3 regions of the Shewanella sp. SR44-4 genome follow, and region 3 is predicted to be linked to each of the others. Evidence: predicted binding sites of a transcription regulator. Region 3 holds the regulator's gene; each other region holds the start of a gene.
The links. The regulator MetJ, encoded in region 3, represses methionine synthesis genes. The targets are predictions, from matches to a motif close to TAGACGTCTAGACGTCTA.
Positions count from the first base shown of each region.

Region 1 (6,960 bases), on a different contig from region 3:
AATGGCTGGCAAACAGGTGCAAGCATAACCTTAAGCGCTTAATTGAGAATAAGTATGATGAAGAGTTAGTTGTCATGGGCTTAACCTTGCAACGTCATGTCAGCAGGGTTAATCACAATCTGCTGATTTTCGACGTGCCAGCGATGCTGCATAAATGCGGCACATTGTTCGCTGTGAGTCACCATTAAAATACAACAGTTGGCTTGTTGAGCGAGTTCGGTAAGTAGTTGCATGACTTGTAATCCGGCGTGTTGATCAAGATTACCTGTCGGTTCGTCGGCTAATATGAGTTGTGGTTTGTGAGCTAATGCCCGCGCGATAGCCACTCGCTGTTGTTGCCCACCGGATAAGTTTTCAACGTTGCGGTCTAACAATGGCGTTAATCCTAGCTGGTGGCAAAGTTCATCACACCAAGGGCTCCATGCTAACTGATTTAGCGCCAGTGAAAATTGAATGTTGTCGCGCACATTTAATGGTGTGAGTAAGTTAAATTGTTGGAATATAACCCCGAGCGACTGACGTCGATATTGGCTCCATTGCTTATCTTGCCACTTTGTCACCGATCGCATGTTATCAGCCTGACGGATTAACATGTCACCGTTGTCTATGGTTTCAAAGCCACCAATGATATTCAGTAAGGTACTTTTACCGCTGCCGCTAGGCCCGGTTAATGCGATAGTTTGACCTTGCTGCAAAGTCAGGTTGACGTGATTAAGCACCGAATGAAATGACTCGCCATCGCGGAACCCTTTACTAATATTTTCTAAGGTGACGATAGTAGTCATAGTCGCTCCATAACGAATTAGCTTAATTGAAGTTCTGAATAAACAGAGTAATATTATCAATAATATACGTGATATAGATCATTAATGTTCAAAAAATAAAAAAGCGAGCCAATGGCTCGCTTAATGAAGATACAACATCAATTAATTAAGCATCTGCTAAAGAATATGGCAACTCGATAATAGTTAGCTGTGAGCTTTCATCTCCGGTAATACGAAGTTGAGCGTTGTTTTCGGTATCATTTGGCAACACCGCGGTAAGCAGTACCTTGTCACCATATTGGACGCATTCAATGATATTGCCACCACGACGGAAGCCGCCTTCAAGGGCAATTTCTAATTGAGTGTCAGTGCTGATGGTTTGCTTGGTAGTACCAGACAAAATATACAATGCACGTTTATTGCCACCGCGATATTTCATCCTGGCAATGGTTTCCTGGCCCATGTAACAGCCTTTGGTAAAGCTAATGCCATTAATGGCTTGCAGGTTGCACATTTGCGCAACGTACTGGCCGGAATGAGCGGCATCTATGTTTGGATAACCGGCTTTAATTTCCAATGCTTGCCATGCACTTGCAGCAAACAATGTTTGTCCCGATTGGCTGATAATGGTTTGTGCTGCTGCATTGTTAATAATGGCAATAAAACGTTCACCATCACGAATAATCACACCTTGCTCAACAAGATTAAGTGGTTGCGATACATCGCCAAAATGTTCAGTTGCAAAGGCTTGTGCTTTTGGGCCAGCAATACCCATTATTTGATAATCATTACTGACATCGGCGAGTTCGGCTTTACTGAATACAGCGTATTTTTGTAACTGAGGTAAATCCAAGCTTAAAGTACTTTTTGGCAGTAACATGAATAAGCTATCGCCGATTGAAAACCCACGGAAACTGGCGAGCATTTTACCTTTAGGGTCGCAATGAGCACCCCATTTCCACTCGTTTGTGCCAAGGGAGGTAATATCTGTGGTGACTTGGCCATGAATGAAACTGCGCCCTTGCTCACCAGTGATTTCGATTAACCCCATATGCGTCAAACTTGATAACATTAATTCAGGAGACGTGGCGATAAAATCCCAATCTGGTTGGTTTACTGAAATGGTCATAACTATCCCTAACGTGTGAATAAGACGGTATGGTTGGAGTGTAACGGATTAATAGAATGCTCAACAGGGGGCTATGGTTTTAAAGCCAATAAAAAAGCTACCTTGTGCACAAGGTAGCTTTTTTAGGAAGACAATTAACTCAAGTTAATTGCTTATAAAAGTCAGTTTAAAACAATACCCGCGCACGGATAGTGCCTTCAATAGATTTTAATTCAACCAATGCTTCTTCTGCTTGATCAGAATCGACTTCCATTACCACGTAACCAATTTCAGCAGTGGTTTGTAAGTACTGAGCAGCAATGTTAATGCCTTTTTCAGAAAACGCTTGGTTAATTTTAATCAATACACCAGGACGGTTTTGATGAATGTGCAATAAGCGTGAGGTACCGCTATGTTGCGCTAAAGACACTTCAGGGAAATTGACCGCAGACAGTGTAGAACCGTTATCTGAGTATTTCACCAGTTTGCCAGCCACTTCTACGCCGATATTTTCCTGTGCTTCAGCAGTACTACCACCAATATGCGGTGTGAGTAATACATTGTCTAAGCCACGCAGTGGAGAGATGAATTCATCATCATTCGACTTAGGTTCTACCGGGAATACGTCAATCGCAGCACCCGCAAGATGTTCTGACTTCAGGGCATCGGCTAAGTCTTCGATATCAACAACAGTTCCGCGAGAGGCATTGATAAAGAAACTGCCTTGACGCATTTGAGCAAATTCAGCTTTAGCGAACATGTCTTTAGTTTGCGGTGTTTCTGGTACATGCAGGCTAACAACGTCTGCTTGGGCCAATAACTTGTCCATAGAGTGAACTTGAGAGGCATTGCCTAACGGTAACTTATCTTCAATATCAAAGAAAATCACTCTCATGCCCAAGGTTTCAGCCAAAATACCCAGTTGAGTACCAATATGGCCATAACCAATCACACCTAAGGTTTTACCACGGACTTCAACACTGCCATTAGCACTCTTCAACCAACCGCCACGATGTGACATGGCATTGCGCTGTGGAATGCCACGCATCAGCATGATGATTTCACCAATCACCAATTCAGCAACACTGCGGGTGTTGGAGAAAGGGGCGTTGAAAACAGGAATACCCAGTTTCTCGGCCGTGGCTAAATCGACTTGGTTGGTGCCAATACAAAAACAACCAATCGCAACCAACTTTTCTGCACGGTGCAATACTTCCGCAGTAAGCTGGGTGCGGGAGCGTAATCCAACAAAGTGAGCATCTTTAATTGATGCAATCAAAGCCTCTTCGCCTAACGAGGCTTTATGGTATTCAATGTTGGTATAACCTGCACGTTCTAGTACATCGACCGCAGTTTGGTGGACGCCCTCCAACAGCAGGATTTTGATCTTATCCTTGTCAAGCGAGTGTTTCGCCATGATATGGGTACCCTCTTATCATTAAATGGTGCTTAAGCTAATGGTTATACTAATGCTTATACTAATAGTTATGATATAAATGCGGACTTCCGGCGCATTATCAAAGTAGCACTTTTTTAAGCGCTTGTAGAGGGCTAGATGGCTAAAGTTTATATTCTAATTTGAGAACAATATCTCATGGAGAGAATTAAGATGAAGAGTAAGGTTATATGGATAGGGATTTATCTATTAGTACTGTTGTGGTCAGTTAGCGCACCTAAAGATATGTTCACTTGGTGGTTAGAAGCTATACCTGCGTTAATCGCATTACCTATTTTATTTTTTAGTCGTAAAAGCTTTCCTCTGACTACGTTAGCTTATGCACTTATTTTAGTGCATTGCTGTGTGTTATTTGTCGGTGCACGTTATACCTATGCTGAAGTGCCGTTATTTGACTGGCTAGCGCAAGTGATGGGCGGCGAGCGCAATAATTACGATAAAGTCGGCCATTTTGCTCAGGGTTTTATTCCGGTAATATTAGCTCGCGAAATATTTATTCGTAAACATGTCATGCAAATAGGTGCTTGGTGTCAGTTTTTAGCAGTATGTTTTGTGTTGGCGTTTTCAGCTTTTTACGAATTAGTTGAATGGTGGGTTGCCATTGCTACCGGTGAAAATGCCGAGGCATTTTTAGGCACTCAAGGATATGTTTGGGATACTCAATCTGACATGTTTCTAGCATTAATTGGTGGGGTATGTGGCTTACTGTTGTTATCGTCTCTTCATAATAAACAAATAGCGACCAAAATGGCGCTTAACCAGCAGTCTTTATCATAAGGCTCACTTAACTTATTTAGTTAGCTTATTTTGTCATAAAATGAGTAAATTTGGCTGCTAGCATTGATGAGAGATTGATGATGTTGAGCGAATTGAAAGTATGAGCTTATCAGTCTTGGGTTAGTGATAAAGTCTACGCAAAGTCAGTCAAATTTACTATTCATACTTTAGACTTACATAATAGTCATATCAACTAACAAATTTTTACTATGCTTGCTGTATAGGAAGGTTTTTTATTATAAGAATCGTGATTGATAATGACCGACTTAACCTAATAGCCACTTTTTTGGTGAGTCGATTTATCTCGTAACGCGATTAACGAATGAAGAAAGAACATGCTCTAATATAACGACAAAAAGTAAACTATCTGCTCAGCCTAGTTTTGAAGGCTAGTAAACGTATTTCATTTACGTATAGTATATAGCCTCAGGATGTGCTCAAGGTATGTTGAGCAATAATGTACTTTTCAGGGAGAAGAGTGATGAGTTCAAATATTGATGAGTTGGTGTTTTTGCACCAAATCGCAGCACCTTGCCATTTAGCTATTTTGGCAGAATCTATCGGGTTGAAAACTCGAATTGTAAAACATGCGGCTGAGCTTGAGTTAGAAAAAAAATCCAACAACTTTTATCTTGTTTCACAAAAAGGTGCGGCCTTAGACAGTAAGGGCATCCCGTTACTGGTATCGCGTTTAGTGGAGCATGTCCCTGTAGCATTGTACCAAGTTGAACGTGGATCACTTGATCAAGAGTCAGCATTACTCTTAGGCGTACGGGGTTTGTTATACAGTGATCAACGCATGGACTTAATGCTGACGGGTCTGCGTAAAATGGTTTCTGATGAATTGTGGTACGACCGTCCACTGATTAGTAAGATTTTTAGACGTTTAGTCCAGCAACTCGATACCAACGTTGAAATCCCTGCCGATACCGTGGCCATCCTCCAAAGATTAACCAGTCGAGAAAGAACCATTATTCAGCTTGTTTCTAGCGGTGCACGTAATAAAGAAATTGCCCAGCGTTTGTGTATTAGTGAACATACTGTAAAAGCGCATATTTCATCTATTTTCCGTAAAACGGAGTCTCGTAACCGAGTTGAGTTATTGCGTTGGGCACAGACCTACCAAAGCCATTGCGAATTAGTGAGTTAACGTACATATAGATTTAGTGAATAACTATAAAAGGAGCTTAGGCTCCTTTTTAATGGGTTAATGTTATTGATCGCGTTTTTCTTTCAAAAAGGTAAGCTAATCAGTACACTGAGTTTTCTAATAATAATAATGATGGATATTAAGAATGAGTATTTGGTTTAACATTGTCACTTTAGAAGATTGTGCTCGCTTAGATGCAGGGATGCAGGGAAAGGGCACCTTAATGCAAACATTGGGCATTAAAATTACTGAAATCGGCGACGATTATATGGTTGCCACTATGCCAGCTAATCCAGCCGTACATAATCCATTAGGGATTGTTCATGGTGGTGCGAACGTCGCACTAGCGGAAACCGTTGCCAGCTATGCCGCCAACTTTGTGGTCGACTTTACCCGTTATTATTGTGTTGGCCAAGAAATCAACGCAAATCATTTGAAAGCATCACGTAATGGTGAATTAACGGCAACGGCTAAACCTGTGCATTTAGGTAAACGCAGTTCGGTTTGGGAAGTCCTTATTCGTAACAGTGCGGGTGAACTTTGTTGTATTTCACGAATGACGGCAGCGGTTGTAGAGCGATAAGCTATTATAGATACTATAAATCGATAGGTCTTATAATCATCGATAGGTCAAGGTTTTAACCTTGTTAATAGTGTATTTTTTTATAAGGTGCTTTGCTTATTTAGTCTATCAAGTGTGCCAATAAGTGCGTTAAGCAATAACGTTTTTTCACTGACTCACGTTAGCTTAATGTTGTTACTCGCTTGCATTGGTGTAGGCATATTAATATAAGGAAAATCCATGGACAGTATTAACATCTGGGAATGGGTAGGATATTTAGCCTCTGTCGTTGTGGCTATTTCGCTGATGATGTCAGACATTAAAAAACTACGCTGGTGGAACTTAATTGGTGCAGGGTTGTTTGTGGCTTATGGCCTCGCGATTGATGCGATCCCTGTGGCGCTGGTTAACTTTTTTATTGTATTAATTGATCTCTATTATTTAGTGAAGTTATACCGTGAGCCTACTCCACCCACTGAATAGTCACATTGTGTCTCGATAAAGCCAAATAATCAGTTTGGCTTTTTTATTGCCTGCATTTTAGTTTTAATCTGTTTTTCCTATCCTTAATAAATTACATAATCGTTTTTTTAGTTTGCAATAATCTATTTTAATCGTTTTATGTAATTATGAAGTGCTTCTATTATGTGTCCATCGAATGATGAGTTGAGTGAGGAAAATCATCATGGCAACAGTTTATGACTTAATTGAGCAGTGGTTAGTAGACCGCACATAGGAGCAAAAAAATGAATCAAGGTAATTATTTAACCAGCCAAAATGGCGCCCCGGTAGCAGATGATCAAAATTCAATCTCGGCTGGTGAACGTGGTCCACTGCTTTTACAAGATTGGCATTTAATAGAGAAGCTGGCTCATTTTAACCGTGAACGTATTCCTGAGCGTGTGGTACATGCTAAAGGGACTGGTGTATATGGGACGTTTACACTAACTAAAGATTTAAGTGAATTTACCATAGCGGATCATTTTAATGGTGTCGGCAAGCAGACTGAAACATTTATGCGCTTCTCTACGGTAGGCGGAGAAATGGGGTCAGCAGATGCAGAGCGTGATCCACGCGGTTTTGGACTACGTTTTTATACTGCTCGTGGTAACCACGATATTGTCGGTAATAATACCCCGACAT
Region 1 covers NZ_JACJDU010000004.1:100,641-107,600, forward strand. The annotation lists gene H5125_RS03460 (ABC transporter permease) at 1-76, opposite strand, end outside; gene H5125_RS03465 (ABC transporter ATP-binding protein) at 81-785, opposite strand; gene ygfZ (tRNA-modifying protein YgfZ) at 931-1,893, opposite strand; gene serA (phosphoglycerate dehydrogenase) at 2,060-3,289, opposite strand; gene H5125_RS03480 (DUF2238 domain-containing protein) at 3,482-4,105, shown strand; gene H5125_RS03485 (response regulator transcription factor) at 4,587-5,255, shown strand; gene H5125_RS03490 (PaaI family thioesterase) at 5,401-5,838, shown strand; gene H5125_RS03495 (YgjV family protein) at 6,058-6,300, shown strand; gene katB (catalase KatB) at 6,564-6,960, shown strand, end outside.
Region 1: serA (phosphoglycerate dehydrogenase) is a predicted target of MetJ. The motif match lies at 3,417-3,434, and genes of this name have one in related genera.

Region 2 (6,960 bases), on a different contig from region 3:
ACCAGCTGAATAATATTTGGGCCTTAGGTGCTGATTTAACCTACTCGGATACATCAACCACGAGTCTGTTATTTGGTGGAGCAGGGCGTATTGAGCGCGACTTATTAAGTTTCTCACCTAAAGCTACTGCTAACTATCATTTAGAACATGGTGATTTAAATTTTGTTGCTGGTATTGATGTGAGTAAAGGTGAAGCTGATTTCGATACACTTTATACGCAACGAAATAATGAACAAACACAAAAGAGCGCTTATGTGCAAGCATCGGTACCGATAACGCCGACGTTATCTTATGTTGTTGGTGGTCGTTATTCTGAAGTGACTGACGATTTATATGACCAATTACTTTATCCGAACCGTATTGAAATCGATAATGACGCCCATGCGTTGGAGTTAGGGTTAAATTATCGCCCAAGCAGTGAACATCGTTTTTATGTCCGTGCAAATGATAACTTCCGTTTTGCCAAAGTCGATGAACAAGCTTACACCCCGCTTGATGTACAAGGTTTAAATCCACAAACAGGCCGTTCTTACGAAGCAGGTTGGGACTTTACCACTACAACTCAAACATTAAAAATCAATGCTTATCAACTTGAGTTAGAAGATGAGATTGTTTACGAAGGCGGTCGTACAGATGGGCCTTATGGGGGGGGGGCTAACGTAAACGCCGATGAATCTCGCCGTTTTGGTGTAAGCACTGCTTATGATGTGCAGTTATCAAATGACTGGCTGCTAGGTGCTTCGTACGACTATATTGATGCAGAGTTCACTCAAGGTGAGAACGACGGTAAAGCGTTATCTTGGGTGGCAAAACATTCAGGTAAAGCCTTCGTAAGCTATGATTTTGCTGATAATTGGCAAGCGTTTGTTGAAGGCGTTTACACTGGTGAGCGTTACATGGAAGGCGACAACAGCAATACCGGTGATAAGTTAGACAGTTACGTGCTAACAAACCTTGCGCTTAACTATACCTATTCAGGTTGGAATGGTAGCTTACGTGTAGATAACTTGCTTGATGAAGATTATGTTGGCACTGGTTATTACTCGGCTTATGGCAGTGGTTATTATTCTGGTACGGGTCGCTCAATTAGACTGACTGCGGGTTATCGTTTCTAGATTATCTTTTTTTAGCGGATAACCTTTCGAAAGCCAGTAAACTATTACTGGCTTTCGTTTTAATATATCGTTAAATTAATGAATAAAGTGATTTATTCTAAGAAAAGGTAATTGATGAATATGACTAATCTTGAGCAACAAGTCCTTACTCAAGTTCAAGCTATTATTGGCAATGAAGAGCAAGTCATTGGTCGTCGTGGCATATTAATTCCATTAAAAAAATCTCTGATTAACGAAGCAGATATTCGAGTCGTTATCGATATCATTTCAGCGGATCCTGCTTTGGCAGCACATTTATTGTTACGCAGTAATACCGCGCAAACAGCAGGTGTCATATCAACAAAAAGCCGTAGTGTAAAAGATGCCTTAATCCGTTTGGGCCAAGTGAACATTTATCGCTACGCGTTTTCGTTTTACCTTAAAGAAAGACTTGATGAACTTTCTGAGCCTTACAAAAAACTGGTTCAAGGCTATTGGGCATTAAATGAAACCATTGCGGTGGATTGTATACAACTGTTACGTGAAGACAACGACATTGGTGTAGGCACTAAAATCGATGCGGATGAAATGCAAACATTAGCGTTGTTTAGTGTGTTTGGGCAGGTGATTGCGTTAACCGCTTTTGCTTATTTAAATGCTGAGTTATCTCGACCAGTATCGTTAAAAGTATTGAAGTCGCTTATTGATAAACAACAACAGCAGTTATCGCTCGAAGCATTTGCGTCATTAGGGCTAGATGATGATTTACGCGAAGAATTTTTGATTGCACATAACTTACGCCAAACACAAAACCCTGATTCTCCAGGACTTGTGCTTCGACGCGTACTATCTAAACGAGGTTTATTAATCAACCCGTTGTAGATTTATGCCTTCACTTGCTACCAGTTCGAGCCACTTTTGGATTAAATTTGCATTAGTGGCATCGCGACGATAGGCCCCAAACAAAGGACGTTTTAGTCCTTCTGCTCCTAATTTTACCGCAGTAAGGCTTAGCCCCTGACTCTCTCGGATAGACCAAGTTGGTAGGGTTGCTACGCCATCATTACAGGCTACTCTTTGTAATAGCATGGAGGTTAAATCGCATTGCTTTTGCTCGCCAGGTTCAATGCCAGCGGGCTCTAAAAAGTGTTTGTATATGTCTAAACGCGCTAAAGGCACGGGGTAACTGATTAAGGTTTGCTTTGCCAATTGCGCTGGCGTGACAAACGCTTGTGCCGCTAATGCGTGATCACTAGCAACGACTAACTTTACTTCAAAATCAAATAGATGCTGATATGCGACGCTATGTCCTGGCACAGGGTCAGATGTTAGCACTATATCTAAACTCCCCGTCTCCAACGCATTGAGTGAATCAAATAAATGACGGCTCGAAATGTCAATTTGAGTTGCTGGCGCATGCTGTTTAAATTGCTCAATAACGGGCATTAACCAACGAAAACAACTGTGGCATTCAATGCCGAGCTTAAGCTGTTGGCTTTCACCTTCTAAACCGCGTTTAAGATCTGACTCGGTTGCAATCACTTTCGGTAAGATTTCTTCCGCTAAATTCAGCAGACGTGAACCTTCGTGAGTAAACGTTAACGGTTTACTTTTACGAACAAAAATAGTTGAGTTAATTCGTGTCTCTAACTCTTTTATTTGATGAGAAAGCGCCGACTGGGTTACAAACCGTTTTTTAGCTGCACCCGCTAAACTGCCACTTTCCTTTAACGCCATCAAGGTGCGAAGGTGTCTAAGCTCTATCATTTTCTCTCCACATGAATCTTGCTCAACTAGCTGATGAAATCAATTCGATTGCTTGACAGCAGAGTAACACAATAAACTTCTAGACGTCCAGACGCCTATGTAGCTTTTCTACATAAATGGCTATAAATTTTTGCTCAACGAAAAGGAAAGCAGTATGAAAATTTCAAGTTTAGGATTTCCCCGCATAGGACGTCAGCGTGAATTGAAGTTTGTTTTAGAACGTTATTGGCGCGGTGAAGCAACATTAACGGAGCTGAAAAACGTTGCCAGTGAATTAAAACGCACTCATTGGCAGTGGCAAGCAGATGCGGGTGTTGAATTACTGCCAGTAGGGGATTTTGCTTATTATGACCAGGTGCTAACCCTGAGCGCGACCTTAAATGTGATCCCCGATCGTCATCGGGCCACTCAAGCTGATGGCAGCCCAGCCGCTGTCGATATTGACACCTTATTTCGCGTGGCTCGTGGCCGTTCGCAAAGCGGTCAACATGCGTGTGCGGCAGAAATGACCAAGTTTTTTAATACTAACTACCATTACCAAGTGCCAGAACTAAGCGCTGATCAAACATTTGAGATTGCCTTCGAACAATTGTTTGATGAAGTCACAGAAGCACAGCAATTAGGTCATCAAGCAAAACCTGTGCTGCTCGGTCCGGTGACGTATTTATACTTATCTAAAAGCCTTTCTGAGTTTAATAAGTTGACGTTGTTACCGCAGTTATTGGTTGCCTATCAACAAATTTTGTCTCGTTTTGCTGCCCAAGGTGTGAGTTGGGTACAGCTTGATGAACCGGTATTAGCGGCAGACTTAACCGATGAGTGGCAGCAAGCCATTAGCCACAGTTATCAAACGTTAGCGCAACAAAAGCCAGCATCATTAAAGGTTTTACTCGCCAGTTATTACGGTTCTATTGCCCATCATCAAGCATTGGTGAGTGCATTACCGGTTGAGGGGCTACATCTTGATTTAGTCACCGCGCCAGAACAGCTTGATGTGTTTGTTAATGCTTTAGGCGTTCAGCAGGTACTTTCTGTTGGGGTGGTTAATGGCCGTAATGTGTGGGCTGCTGATGTTGATGTGATTGCACAGAAGGTAACCGAGTTAGCGACCACGTTAGGCGATCGTTTGTGGATTGCACCTTCATGTTCATTGTTGCATTGTCCTGTGGATGTCGAGGTTGAAAGCCAATTAATTACGCCATTACTTGGCCAATTAGCTTTTGCGAAACAAAAATTATTTGAACTTAACGAAATTCATCAATTAATCGTTGAGCAAGGTTCAGCAACTAGCCAAGCGATTATTGATCGTTGCCAGCAACGCCGCTTGGCAAAAGCTGCCGCAGCTAATCAACAGGTTGTAGAACGTGTGTCGCAGCTAACCGCTGATGATTTTGAACGTAACAGTCCATTTGCCCGCCGTATCATTGCCCAACAACAAAAGTTAGCGCTGCCATTATTACCCACAACCACCATAGGTTCATTTCCGCAAACGCCAGCTATTCGGGGGTTACGCAGTCGCTGGCGTAAAGGCGAAATCAATGACAATGATTACCGTTCACAGCTTGAGCAAGTCACTCAAGACACCATTTCTCGTCAACTTAAATTGGGTATCGACGTGCTAGTTCACGGCGAAGCTGAGCGTAATGACATGGTGGAGTATTTTGGTGAACAATTAGAGGGCGTTGGGTTTACTCAATTTGGTTGGGTGCAAAGTTATGGTTCTCGTTGCGTTAAGCCGCCGTTAATTTATGGCGATGTCTCTCGCCCCAAACCAATGACGGTCGACTGGGCTACCTATGCGCAAAGCTTAACCGACAAGCCCGTTAAGGGCATGCTAACGGGTCCGGTGACCATTTTACATTGGTCGTTCGCTCGTGAAGATATTCCACGTAAAGATATTGCTAACCAACTTGCATTAGCAGTACGTGACGAAGTGGTCGATTTAGAAAGTGCAGGTATTGGCATTATTCAAATTGATGAACCTGCATTTCGTGAAGGTTTACCGATTAAACAAAGCCAATGGGCAGATTATTTAACCTGGGCGGTGGATGCGTTTAAGTTATCGGCTGCAGGTGTTGAAGATGCAACTCAAATCCATACACACATGTGTTACAGCGAGTTCAATGACACCATTAATGCCATAGCGGCGATGGATGCTGATGTTATCACCATTGAGACGTCACGTTCGCGTATGGAGCTACTGAGTGCCTTTGAAGACTTTCATTATCCTAATGAAATTGGCCCCGGTGTGTATGACATTCATTCGCCAAATATTCCAACCGTTGATGAAATGGTCGTCTTAATAACTAAAGCGTCGCAAAAAGTGCCGGTGAAACAGTTATGGGTTAATCCTGATTGTGGTTTAAAAACCCGTACCTGGGATGAAGTTGAGCCCGCGCTGCGGAATATGATTGAAGCGACTAAAGTGCTTCGACGTCGGTTCTAATTGGGATGAACTCGTTATAGATAACATTGATTTAAATGAAAATAATTTATCAATATTAGCTGGCAGACATGGCGAAGCCAAATGTAGACTTGGCAATTGTATGTAGTTGTATGTAGTTGAGTTTGGTTGTTCTCTGTTGAGAGTAGTTGAAAAAAACTTATCTTAGGGAAAAACGGTGTGAGCCCCCCCGGATTCAACGGCTTACCGTTATCTGTTTATTATTCAACGATACTGCGGTGAATAGCGCTATTGTTTACTACACTGAAACTAAAGATGTGCAGTTAACAATAGGAGCTATTATGAGTCACACTTATAAAGTCATTGAACTCGTGGGATCATCACCAATAAGTTCAGATGAGGCGGTCAAAAATGCGATTGCAGAAGCCAATAAAAGTTTACTACATTTGCGTTGGTTTCAAGTTATCGAAACTCGTGGTCACTTAGAAGAAGGCCTAATTGCTCATTGGCAAGTGACCATTAAAGTGGGTTTTACCTTAGACTCTAATGCCTAATGCCTAATGCCTAATGCCTAATGTTTATTTTGTTTATGCGTCTCTTGGTAAACCCTTTTGTATTGATCTGATCACTCGTTGAGTTTTACGTGAAAGCGCCGACTGTGGCGCTTTTTGTATTTGTTGAACTAATGCCCATTCAATATGCTCAAGTACCATATCATCCACTTCTTCACTGTGTTTACGTTGCTCTAACGCATTAATAATGGCCGGATTAGCAGGGGCATTACCTAATGCAATCGCGATATTACGTAACCAACGTTTATGACCAATTCGTCGAATCGCACTGCCTTCTGTTTGGCTGAGAAAATAAGTTTCAGACCAAGCAAATAGAGTCAGTAAATCGGGTTGAATAAGCGCACTGCGAGTATGAAAATCAGTTTCTTTTGTCAGTGGTGCTTTAGCATTGACTGGGCACACTAGCTGGCAGTCATCACAGCCATAAATACGATTGCCTATAAGCGGGCGAAACTCTTCTGGGATAGCGCCCTGTAATTCAATGGTCAAGTAAGAAATACAACGTCTTGCATCGACAACATAGGGTTCGACAATCGCATCAGTTGGGCATGACTTTATGCAGGCTACGCAAGTGTTGCAGCCTTCTTCAATCGGGATATCTAACGGTAACGGTAAGTTAATGAGTAACTCGCCAAGAAAAAACCAGCTGCCTGCATCTGGGTGTAAAATTAACGAGTGTTTGCCTGTCCAGCCTAGTCCTGCTTTATCGGCTAATGGACGTTCTAAAATAGGTGCAGAATCCACAAAAGGTCTAAAATCAGTCGTATCAAAGTCGAGCTGTTGGCAATACTGGTTAATTTTATCGCCGAGCTTTTTAAGCCGTTGTCGGATGAGTTTATGGTAATCACGTCCACCCGCATAACGAGAGATATAACCAAGATTTGGGTCGGTTAAATTACTGGCAAAGCCAGCGTCAGGCGGTAAATAGTCCATCCGAGCACAAATCACTCTAATGGTTCCGGGATGTAACTCAGCGGGTCTAGCACGCATCATTCCGTGATTAGCCATGTAAGCCATCTCACCGTGATAACCTTTATCTAACCAGTCTTGTAATGCTGCCTCATGCTGAGTTAAGTCGACATCAGCAACACCAATATGAGCAAAGCCAAGTTCTTTACCCCAA
Region 2 covers NZ_JACJDU010000035.1:44,956-51,915, forward strand. The annotation lists gene H5125_RS15440 (TonB-dependent receptor) at 1-1,115, shown strand, start outside; gene H5125_RS15445 (HDOD domain-containing protein) at 1,236-1,976, shown strand; gene H5125_RS15450 (LysR family transcriptional regulator) at 1,959-2,861, opposite strand; gene metE (5-methyltetrahydropteroyltriglutamate--homocysteine S-methyltransferase) at 3,016-5,307, shown strand; gene H5125_RS15460 (dodecin) at 5,607-5,819, shown strand; gene queG (tRNA epoxyqueuosine(34) reductase QueG) at 5,853-6,960, opposite strand, start outside.
Region 2: metE (5-methyltetrahydropteroyltriglutamate--homocysteine S-methyltransferase) is a predicted target of MetJ. The motif match lies at 2,934-2,951, and genes of this name have one in related genera.

Region 3 (6,960 bases):
AAGGTAAGTGCCACTACCATTAATGTCTTTCCAATTAAAATAGGCGCGCTCTACTTTTAACTCATCACCACTGGTGCTACCGCTACTGGTGCCGTCCATGGTGAATGAGTTCCATGAGTCGAATACTTTAACTCCAGCAGAGTCTCCCCAGCTCTTAAACATGGTTAAACGTCCTGCAAAGCTGACGTTATCCCACACTTTAGCGTCAATGTTTAGGCGTAAGCGCGTGGTGTAAAATATATCGTTATCAATGTCCTGTTGGGTTTTTTGGCCCAACAGCATTGGCATAACGCCTTGAAGCATACCGCTTTGAAACGCGCTGGCTAAATCAGGGTTTGCCATCATCATTTGGCCTAACGGTGAGGTAGCACTGTTTGGATCGCCAAATACTCCTGACATGGCTTTAGCGCCAAAGTCAGAAAAGTTAACGTTCATGGCTGGGTTCCAAGTGACGTTTTGATAATGTAATGAATGTGCTTTGGTTCTAAAATCACCCGTAATGGCTATTCTGTCTAAGGCTGTGTGACGCTCGGTTTTGTCAACTCGTGAATTTAAGTAATCAAGATCTTCATTAATAGTAGCCAGTTGTTGTTTAAGATCGGCAATCTTTTGTGCATCGGTATCTGCTGCTAGGCTTGCGCCGCTCATAAAGAGCGCGTTAGCCACTAATATTGAGATGAGAGTTCTCATGGTCTTTCTCCCCTTTATTTGCCAAATAACAAGGTCAATTTGGCAAATTTTTTGTGTCAGGATCCCTGAGGCTAAGCCTCACAGTTTTTTCGTTTGGTTTATTGGCTGATGTTTCGTTTAGAACGAAAAGATACTCAGCATTGATGATTTAGCCGCAAGTAGCTGGTTGGTCTGAATCGGCGGCGTGGTCATATAAAAACTGTTGAATATCTTTTATGTCTTTTTCTGATAAGGCTTCAAAAACGGCAGGTTTAGCTTTGTGCTTATCACGAGTAAAGAAACGATCCCATTGGCTCATGGTTTTGGTCATTGGGGTTAATTCAGGACCTTCACTGTTAGCGCTGTGGCAGGCTTTACATTCTTTTTTGTACAGGTGCTTACCTTTTTTAGGATTACCACCATCTGCGGCCATCACTTGGGTGCCAAGTGATAATGCCATAGCAACTGCGATACCAACTTTAATGTAAGTGTTCATCATTTTGTCCTCTGTCGGGCTTATTAGGGTTGTGCATTAACAGCATTTAATTATTTATTTGCTGTAAACAATGTTACCTAAAAGTGAGTAGTGTTAATTTGAAGTAGATCATATCCATGAGAAAAATCTAATTGAAAAAAAGTTAATTGAAAGAAATCTAATGAACTAGTGTGATGTGGATCTATTGCGCCAAGATGAGGATTTTGCTAGAGGAGATAAAAGTGGTTTTTTTGATACTTATTGATGGCGTTTTTAGGTGAGAAATAGACTGCTTGATAAATAGAAGGGGAAGATTTTAATCATTATTAGCGAACAAGCCCATTGATGGCTGGTTTTGTTTACAGGTACAGAATAGCTGATTAGCTCATTAACGTGTTGGTCGACATAATCACTAACACAGTGGCACTAATACTACATAACACTAAGGTGACTATGCGGGTTTTATCTTTATCAACGCGGCCAATTAATCTACCTGAGACAAGATAACCAGCAACGACTGAAGGCAATAATAGCAGTGATAGCCATAAATGCTTCACTTCAACTAAGCCGACGATGGTTAGAATAGCTAAGGCAATTAATGAGCTAAACACGAAAAAGGCAGATAATGCCGCTCTAAACTGACCTGGGTCTTGGCCTGCAAGCAAAATGGCCATTGGTGGACCACCGATAGCAGCGATATTGCCAAATATGCCTGAAAATACCCCAGCGATAAATAAACTGAGGCGATTAATAGGGGCGGTAAAGCGAAAGATGCTAAGAATAACAGCAATAAACACAATGCCTGCAATCACTAAGCCTAGTATGGCTTGTGGGGCAAACAGCAATAATCCAGCGCCTAAAAACCCCCCAGGGATCCGCCCGAGTAAGGCATATTGCAAACCATTAAATTGTAGATGACCGCGTTCTCTAAATAAGGTCATTGCAGAAATGGCAAAGCCCATAACAATAATAGGAACAGGAACTAATTGAGGATTAACAATATACAGCAGCGGGCTAGCAACAACGGCTAACCCAAAGCCAATTAAGCTTTGGGTTAGCGCGCCAAAAAACACGATAATCGATGCCAGTATCAAGGTCGTTGGATCGATAAATGACATCATAAGTTCTCTTTAAAAACATGACGACTTCTTATTAGGGTCGTTTCAAAGTCTGTGAGGTATTGACTAATCAGTGAATTATTCGAGCTCTTCCCACTCGATACCCATATCATCCATTAACTTTTTCGCTTCACTTGGAATGCTATCAGGCTGATCTTTTGATAGATCACCGTCATAAGGTAATGGTTGACCTGTGTACGCATGCAAAAATGCTTCGCATAGCAGTTCACTGTTAGTTGCATGGCGCAGATTATTTATCTGGCGACGCGTCCGCTCATCCGTCAGTACTTTTAATACTTTTAAAGGGATAGAAACCGTAATTTTTTTTACTTGTTCATTTTTTTTGCCGTGCTCGGCATATGGGCTGATATATTCGCCATTCCACTCAGTCATTAACTTACCCTTAACGATAAATACGCTGCAGATTTTAAACCGTTACAATCTCTAGTCAAATTATTGCTACTATTTAATCCCGATTGCAAATAGATTTCTTGATGTTTAGACGTCTAAACGTCTATTTAAGTTGACGGATGGGGATCTCTTAGGTAAATTTGGACGTCTAGACATCTCTTTGTGTGTTTGTGAAATTTTAGGAGTTACCATGACTAAGCATCAAAACGCCACATTGGCCGTTCGCCAAGGTATTGAAACAGACACACAACATGGTGCTATCGTGCCACCGATTTATTTATCGACCAATTATTCATTCGATGGCCACAATAATCCGCGCGAGTTTGATTACAGTCGTTCGGGTAATCCTACTCGATGTATTTTAGGTGACGCACTCGCCAAACTCGAGCAAGGTGCTACCGGCGTGGTGACATGTACCGGCATGGCGGCGATTACATTGGTGACTAGCTTACTTGGCCCAGAGGATTTATTGGTTGTGCCGCACGATTGTTATGGTGGCAGTTACCGCTTATTTACTAACTTGGCCAAAAAAGGCCAATTTAAGTTATTGGTTGTTGATCAAACTGATGCGCAAGCGCTGAGCAAAGCGATAGCTCAAAAACCGAAAATGGTGTGGTTAGAAACGCCATCGAATCCTTTATTGCGGGTGGTAGACATTAATGCCATTAGTATCGCTTGCCATGACGTTGGCGCGCTAGTGACAGTCGATAACACCTTTTTATCACCAATATTACAGCAGCCATTATTATTAGGTGCAGACATTGTGATTCACTCAACCACCAAATACATCAATGGTCATAGCGATGTGGTCGGTGGGGCTGTAGTGGCTAAAGATCCTCAAGTGGGTGAGTTGTTACATTGGTGGTCAAATACTCTTGGGCTTACGGGGTCAGCATTTGACAGTTATTTAACCCTCCGAGGCTTACGTACTTTAGCGGTACGAATTCGTGAGCATCAACGTAATGCACAAAAGATTGTTGAGTTACTCAGCGCCAGTGATGTGGTGGCCAAGGTGTATTATCCGGGTTTAAAAGACCATCCAGGTCACGAAATTGCGGCAAAACAACAACAAGGCTTTGGCGCTATGTTAAGTTTTGAGTTAATCGGCGGCGAAGCGGAAGTGGTGGCATTTTTAAAGGCGCTGTCGTTGTTTAGTGTTGCCGAAAGTTTAGGCGGAGTGGAAAGTTTAGTCGCCGTTCCGGCCACTATGACCCATAGAGCAATGGACCCACAAGCAAGGCAAGAGGCTGGTATTAAAGAGACTTTATTGAGACTATCTGTCGGTATTGAAGATGCAGATGACCTCTTGGCCGATATTCAAGCAGGCCTAGCAGCTGTTGCCGCGATAAAATCAGCTTAATTCGAGTTTAAGTTAGCTGTGGTTTCGACCAAATTGGGTAAAATAGCAAAACATGCACTTGCAACACTATTGGTTTCAAAATAGAAGTCTAGCAGTCGCAACAAAAGTCGTAGTTGTTTAAGGAGTCAGTAATGACGCGAAGTCATTTACATAAGTTTGGTGGTTCAAGTTTAGCGGATGCAGATTGCTATCGCCGTGTTGCACATATTCTACTTACGCATGGTCAGAGTGATGATTTAGTTGTGGTATCCGCCGCCGGAAAAACGACTAACTTCTTATACAAATTATTGAGCCTGCGTGACAGCGGTCAGTTGTGGCAAGAAGAGCTGCAAATTCTGATCAGTTACCAGCAGACGTTAATTGAACAATTATTATCAAACGAGCAAGCGCGTGATTTACGCGAACGTTTGTCTACCGACAAATCTCAGTTAGTCAGCTTATTATCTTTAGAGCAACGTAACGATTACCAATTAAACCAAGTGGTGAGTTTTGGTGAACGTTGGTCGGCGCGCTTAATGGCCGCTTTGTTACGAGAAATGGGCGTAGCTGCGACTCATGTCGATGCGTGCTCTATTTTGGTAGCCGATGAAGGCGCCGTACCCAATATTTTAGTGGCTGAGTCTCGTGATAAGGTACAGGCCTTATTAGCCTTGCACCCACAAGAGCGTTTAGTGATCACCGGCTTTATATGCGCTAACCGCCACGGCGATACCTTATTGCTGGGTCGCAATGGTTCTGATTTTAGTGCCACCTTAATTGCCAGCTTAGCTGACATTGAGCGTGTGACCATTTGGACCGACGTTGAAGGGGTATTTAACGCCGACCCGAATAAAATTAATGATGCTAAATTACTCAAGAGTATGTCACTCGCAGAAGCGGATCGCTTAGCGCGCCTGGGCTCTCCTGTACTGCATTCTCGTACCTTACAGCCACTGTTTAATACTAAAGTGAGTTTAGCGGTACGCTCAAGCTATGCTTCGCACACCGACTTCACCTTAATTGCGCCACTGAGTTCATCTGCGAGTGCGCCAGTCGTGACTAACTTAAATGAAGTGGTGTTGTTTAGTTTTAAAATGAACGCAGACATTGAACCATTGTTGGCCATTTTGGATAAAGCTGGTATCACGCCGTTAGCTTATTGGTCGCTAGCACAACATAAGTTTGAGTTGGCGTTAACGCTTGAAAGCCAAAAACAAGTGCAAGCTTTGCTCACTCAATACAGCAGCGAATTTTTGATTGAGGAGTTGAGTGCCCAAACTGACTTAGGCCTAGTGGCATTAGTCAGTGCCGATGCTCATCACTTTAGACGCAGTTTTGCCCGACTACTCAGCCGTGATGCCAAACCGATTTATCAAGATGCATTAAGTTTGGTCACCTTAGTCCCGCAAGCTCAAGTGAGTTTATTGACCCAAAAAGTACATCGTCGTTGTGCTGGACCAAGAATGCGTATTGGAGTGTTATTGCTGGGAGTGGGTAACATTGGTGAGGCGTGGATTGATTTGTTTAAACGCGCCAGTCCAGCATTAGATCACGAACTCGAAGCCTCTGTTGAGCTCGTTGGTTTAGTCGGTTCGAAAAAAGCATTAATTTCTAACGACGGAATTAACCTTGAACAATGGCAGCAAGATTATCAACAGCAAGGCATTGAATGGGATTATGATCAACTGTTTGATCAATTAGCGCAGTTATCATGCGATGAAATTGTCGCCTTAGATATCAGTGCGAGTGCTGCCTTAACCTTACAATATCCCGAGCTATTTGCCCGTGGTATTCATGTGGTAAGTGCCAATAAATTAGCCGGCTCAGGGCCATTGCCATTTTATCGTGAATTAAAGCAGCAGCTGAGTAATCGCCGCTTATTTTGGCGTTATAACGCCAGTTGTGGCGCAGGTTTACCTATTCAACATGCGTTAAATGACTTACGTAATAGTGGTGACACTATTGAAGCCGTGGGTGGTATTTTCTCGGGCACGTTATGTTGGTTGTTCGAAAATTATGATGGCAGTAAGCCGTTCTCAGAATTAGTACTGCATGCTCGCAGTTTAGGCATTACTGAACCGGATCCTCGTGATGACTTATCTGGCCGCGATATGCAACGTAAGTTGTTAATCTTGGCTCGCGAGATAGGTTTAGCGGTAGAGCTAGACGATATTAGTCTTAACTCATTAGTGCCTCAAGCTTTAGCAGAGTTGTCACTAGAAGATTTTTTAACACGCATCAGTGAGTTAGACGATGATTTGTTGCAGCAGTATGTCGCTGCGGCTGAACAGAACAAGGTGCTACGTTATGTGGCTTCGCTGGATAAAGTGGAAGGCAAGTTACAGGCTGAAGTGAGTTTGCAGTGGGTTGATAATAATCATCCTTATGCCAATTTAACCCCAGGCGATAATGTGTTTGTTATTCGCAGTGCGTTTTATCAAGGTAATCCATTGATTATTCGCGGTCCAGGGGCTGGGCGTGAGGTGACTGCTGCGGCTGTGCAGTCGGATTTGGTGCATATTTGCAAAGACTTGTTGCAAGAGTAGTTTTGTTAAAAAAGACCATTATTGATGGTCTTTTTTATGTCCTCTCGGGAATGTTTGTGAGCTGGGATCTCGTTTTATGGCCTTATTGCTTTATGACCTGCGGCCACTAACGTCGTGGCGCTTCGCCCACACCAGAGCAAAGGGGTAAAGCGCTTGTACCCCTTTGCAAACCCTCAGCGTTCCGGCAACATTTTCTGAGAAGCGAAAAGGTCGCGACGGAAATTGATTCAGCTTTTAACTTCGTTTTAATCCAGCCTCGGCCTTATTTGAAAATGCTAACGCTTCCAATGGGGCGTCCCTTCCCCTCGAAAGCTAACCAGACATCCATGTCTGGATTCACGCTATTTTCTTCAACGGCCTCAATGTTATTGAGCCTGAAAGTTATAATTAGAACAAATGATT
Region 3 covers NZ_JACJDU010000041.1:15,149-22,108, reverse strand. The annotation lists gene H5125_RS16670 (DUF3373 domain-containing protein) at 1-690, opposite strand, end outside; gene H5125_RS16665 (cytochrome c) at 839-1,168, opposite strand; gene H5125_RS16660 (sulfite exporter TauE/SafE family protein) at 1,525-2,265, opposite strand; gene metJ (met regulon transcriptional regulator MetJ) at 2,341-2,655, opposite strand; gene metB (cystathionine gamma-synthase) at 2,864-4,033, shown strand; gene H5125_RS16645 (bifunctional aspartate kinase/homoserine dehydrogenase II) at 4,165-6,558, shown strand.